Regions from separate parts of the Methylorubrum sp. GM97 genome, predicted to be linked through region 1. Evidence: predicted binding sites of a transcription regulator. Region 1 holds the regulator's gene; the other holds the start of a gene.

Region 1 (2,196 bases):
GGACGGGGCCGGCGCCGCGGTCCGCGGCAAGGACGGGCGCCTCGTGGTTCTCGGACGCCCGCCCGGCTTCGTGCTCGAACAATGGTTGAAGGCCGATGGCGACGGGCGCCCTCCGGAGGCCGCCACTGGCGCCGCCGGGCCGCGCTGCGACCGGATCGGCTGCACCCTCACGGCGATGGACGGGCGCGCCGTCGCTCTCGTCATGGACAAGCGTGCCTTCGCGGAGGATTGCGCCCGGGCCGACATCCTCATCACCCGACTGCGTGCCCCGCCGGGCTGCGCCGCACCGCTGATCGCCGACCGGACGTTCCTGGCGGTGCGGGGCGCCACGGCGATCCGCCTCGGAACGGAAGGGCCTGAAATCGTCACCGCCCGCGGGGCCGATCAGCCGAAGCCCTGGCAACCCCGGCCTGCCAGCGCGGCGACGCCGGCAATTGAGGCGGGCCCCCAACCTTCCAATGATCCAAGTGCGGCGGATCCATCAGACCCGCCGCCCTCCGAAAATCCTCAGTAACGGCGCACGAGGCTCACGAGCTTGCCCTGGATGCGCACCCGATCGGGCCCGAGCACGCGGGTCTCGTATGCCGGGTTGGCAGCTTCCAGCGCGATCGACGAGCCGCGGCGGCGAAGGCGCTTGAGGGTCGCCTCCTCGTCGTCGATCAGCGCGACGATGATGTCGCCATTGTTGGCGGTCTCCTGTTTGTGGATCACCACGAGGTCGCCATCGAGAATGCCGGCCTCGATCATCGAATCGCCGCGCACTTCCAGCGCGTAATGCTCTCCACCAGACAGGAAGTCGGGGGACATCGAAATCGAATGGCTCTGGCTCTCGATCGCCGAGATCGGCACGCCGGCAGCGATCCGGCCCATCACCGGCACCATCACCGATTGGCCCTTGCCGTCATGGGCCTGAAGCATGGGAGGCTTCGGCGCGGCGGGCTTGGCCGAAAGACCGCCCTCGACCACGCTCGGCGTGAAGCGACGCGGCTCGGACGATGCGGGCTTGGCCGCCGGCATGTCGGGCATGCGCAGGATCTCGATCGCCCGCGCCCGGTTCGGCAGACGGCGGAGAAACCCGCGCTCTTCCAGCGCCATGATCAGGCGGTGGATGCCGGATTTGGATTTCAGGTCGAGCGCGTCCTTCATTTCGTCGAAGGACGGCGGCACACCGCTCTCCTGCATCCTCTGCTGGATGAACTGGAGCAGTTCGAGTTGCTTGCGGGTCAGCATGCGGCACCTGCTGTCGACCGCGGGCCGGGGGCGCCGCAGAATCGTTGAAAACAAAGCACGAACAGCCTAGACGTTCCTCTCCTGTTCCGCAAGCATCCCTCCGGAAGCGACAGAGGCGGCGGAGCTGTCGCCCCGCCGCCTCTCACGTCGTGCCGTGCCTCGGGATCAGGCCGGGATCACATCCACGATCTCGTAGGTGTCGGGGTCGATGATGACGATGTCGTCCCCGACGAGAATGAACTGCAGGCCGCGATAGGCCGGCACGACCGAGAGGATCGCCGGAGGCAGCGGGTGCAGCGAGACCGAGCGCGGGATCGCCGTGCCGACGCGGACGGCGAAGTTGACGTTCGTGACGGCGCGAACGCTGGAACGGGAGATCGACTGGCGGAACTCAGTGCGCTGCGTCGAGCTCAGGTTCCTCGAGGCGCCCCGTGCCTCGACGGCCGTGCCGCGACCACCGCGCTCGCCGCGTTCACCCGCAGCATCTCGGCCGCCGCGCTCGCCCGGCCCGTCACGGCCATCCCGTCCACCGCGCTCGCCCGCGCCGCTGCGGTCGGGCTGCCCGGACTCGCGGTTGCCGCGCTCGCTCGGCTGCTCGGCGCGGGCCGGGCCGCCCTCGCGCCCGCCACGGGCGCCCGGCTCTCCCGCCTCGCCGCCGCGTGCCGCCCCGCCGCTCTCGCCGCCGCGGGCAGCGCCGCCGACATCGGCGCCGCCACGGGCACCGCCAGCGCCGCCGGCCTCGCCCGCGCCGCCCCGTGCTCCGCCGGCCGCACCGCCGCCCACGCCGCCAGCGCCTCCGCCGGCACCACCAGCACCGCCTGCGCCCATCCCGGCACCTCCAGCGCCAGCACCCCCAGCGCCGGCACCTCCAGCGCCGGGGCCCCCGCCGCCGCCAGCACCGCCGCCGCCGCCTTGAGCGAGTGCGGTCGCCGCGCCTAACATCAGAATTGCGGCCGTCGCCGTACT
Region 2 (2,196 bases), 2.4 Mb from region 1:
GGTGAGGCCGGGATAGCGATCGACGAAGTGCAGCACCCGGTGATGCGCCCGGCCGAAGCCGTACTGCGCCAGAATCCGGTCGGGATCGCCGACGAAATCGCGATAGGCAAAGAACAAGAGTTCGATCAGGTCGTCGCTGTCGCCGCCCGCGGCGGGACAGCTCGGCAGGGACGCCTCACCGGGAGCCTGCACCGCTATGTCGGCATCTGGCGTCATCACACGATTCACGTCGTGAATACCTCGGTCGGCGGCGGATCGCAGGGCTCCGGATGACCCGGGAAGATAAGTCAGTGTTGTTGACATATCTCAGCCCCGTTGTTACCCGTCAACCCTGCCGGTCCAGCCGCTCGCTGCATCGTTCTGCGTCCGCGCGCCGGCATTTGCCCCACCCGACGACCCCGCGCTTCGCCGAGGCCGCGCAGAGGAACTTCGAGAGATGTCCGTGATTCCCTTCGATGAGCGCGAAGGCACGATCTGGTTCGACGGCGCCATGGTGCCGTGGCGCGAGGCGAAGATCCATGTGCTTAGCCACGGCCTCCACTACGGTTCGTCGGTGTTCGAGGGCGAGCGGGCCTATGGCGGCCGGATCTTCAAGAGCCGCCAGCATTCCGAGCGCCTGCGCCAGTCGGCCCAGCTCCTCGATTTCGAGATCCCGTACTCGGTTGATCAGATCGAGGCGGCCAAAGCCCAGGTGCTCGCGACCAGCGGCCTGCAGGACGCCTATCTGCGCCCCGTGGCGTGGCGTGGCTCGGAGATGATGGGCGTCGCGGCGCAGAAGAACACCATCCATCTCGCCATCGCCGCCTGGGAATGGCCGAGCTACTTCGATCCGGAGACCAAGATGAAGGGCATCCGGCTCGACATCGCCGATTACCGCCGCCCCGATCCGCGCACCGCGCCTTCCACATCGAAGGCGGCGGGTCTCTACATGATCTGCACGATCTCCAAGCACCGCGCCGAGAACAAGGGCTATGCCGACGCGCTGATGCTCGACTGGGAGGACAACGTCGCCGAATGCACCGGCGCCAACGTGTTCTTCATCGCCGACGGCGTGATCCACACGCCCCAGGCCGACCGCTTCCTCAACGGCATCACCCGCCAGACCGTGATCGAGCTGGCCAGGCGCCGCGGGATCGAGGTGATCGAGCGGCGCATCCGCCCCGAGGAAATGACGGGCTTCTCGGAGTGCTTCATCACCGGCTCGGCCGCAGAGGTGACCCCGGTCTCCGAGATCGGCCCCTACCGCTTCACGCCGGCGGCGCTGACCAAGACGCTGATGGACGACTACCTCGCTGAGGTGCAGCCGCGGGCGGCCGCCGCCTGAGGATTATCTGGATCGACGGTTCCGGGCCCCTCAAACGGTGCCCGGAACTTAGCGGACAGCCCCGCGTTTTTTGGAACAATCCATGAACGAAGGGGTGCCCCGATGACCGGCAAGACGACCAGCAAGACCACTAAGGACCAGGCTGCGGCCGAGAATCCGAAAGTCGATCCGACCGACGAGTCGAACCGGATCAAGGATCCCGATGAGTGGACGACCGGCGCCGAGCCGATGACAGGCGCGCAGGCCTCCTACCTCAAGACCCTGTCCGAGCAGGCCAAGGCGCCGGAGGCTTTCGAGGCCGACCTCGACAAGGCGGAGGCCTCCAAGCGCATCGACGCCCTGCGCAAGGACACCGGTAAGGCCTGAATCGGCCAAGGGCATCATTCCGGAAGGCGTTAGCCGCTTTTCGAGATGATGCTCGACCGTTTCGCGGGGTGAAGCGGCCCCGAGGCGAGCGGGCGATGGGAGCGGGACACAGGTTCGGCGATCCATCACCCGCTGCCCCGTTCGCGAACGCAGTGGCCGTCGAATGAGACGTGTCGGCGGGTAATGCCGCCGTTTTCTTCAATTCCCTTAAGCTCGCTGCAAGTTCAGGCTGGCAGAATCAGGTCATTGCCTCACGTCCGGGACGATGCGCCGTGTCTCTGCTTCCTCCATCCGCGCCCGTCCCGAAATCCGCCCGACCTTTGTACCGGTCTCTCGTCCGCTTCGCGCGTCATGAATCGGGGGCGACTGCCATCGAGTATGGATTGGTCAGCACCTTCGTCGGGATCGCAGTCATCGGCGCCTTCCGCGCGTACGGAACCGCCCTGGGAAGTTTCTTTCCCAAGATCTTCGAATTGTTTGTGTTCGAGTAGTCCGATGCAGGTGGA

The links. The regulator LexA, encoded in region 1, represses DNA repair genes until DNA is damaged. The targets are predictions, from matches to a motif close to TGTTCNNNNTGTGTTCNG.
Region 2: a site for LexA is predicted at 1,396-1,413, ahead of MSPGM_RS12890 (DUF3072 domain-containing protein). Genes of this name have one in related genera too.

The regions. Positions count from the first base shown of each region.
Region 1 covers NZ_AP025942.1:5,239,093-5,241,288, forward strand. The annotation lists gene MSPGM_RS24250 (ComEC/Rec2 family competence protein) at 1-514, shown strand, start outside; gene lexA (transcriptional repressor LexA) at 508-1,230, opposite strand; gene MSPGM_RS24260 (DUF1236 domain-containing protein) at 1,396-2,058, opposite strand.
Region 2 covers NZ_AP025942.1:2,801,079-2,803,274, forward strand. The annotation lists gene MSPGM_RS12880 (MarR family winged helix-turn-helix transcriptional regulator) at 1-216, opposite strand, end outside; gene MSPGM_RS12885 (branched-chain amino acid aminotransferase) at 437-1,324, shown strand; gene MSPGM_RS12890 (DUF3072 domain-containing protein) at 1,427-1,690, shown strand; gene MSPGM_RS12895 (Flp family type IVb pilin) at 1,963-2,181, shown strand.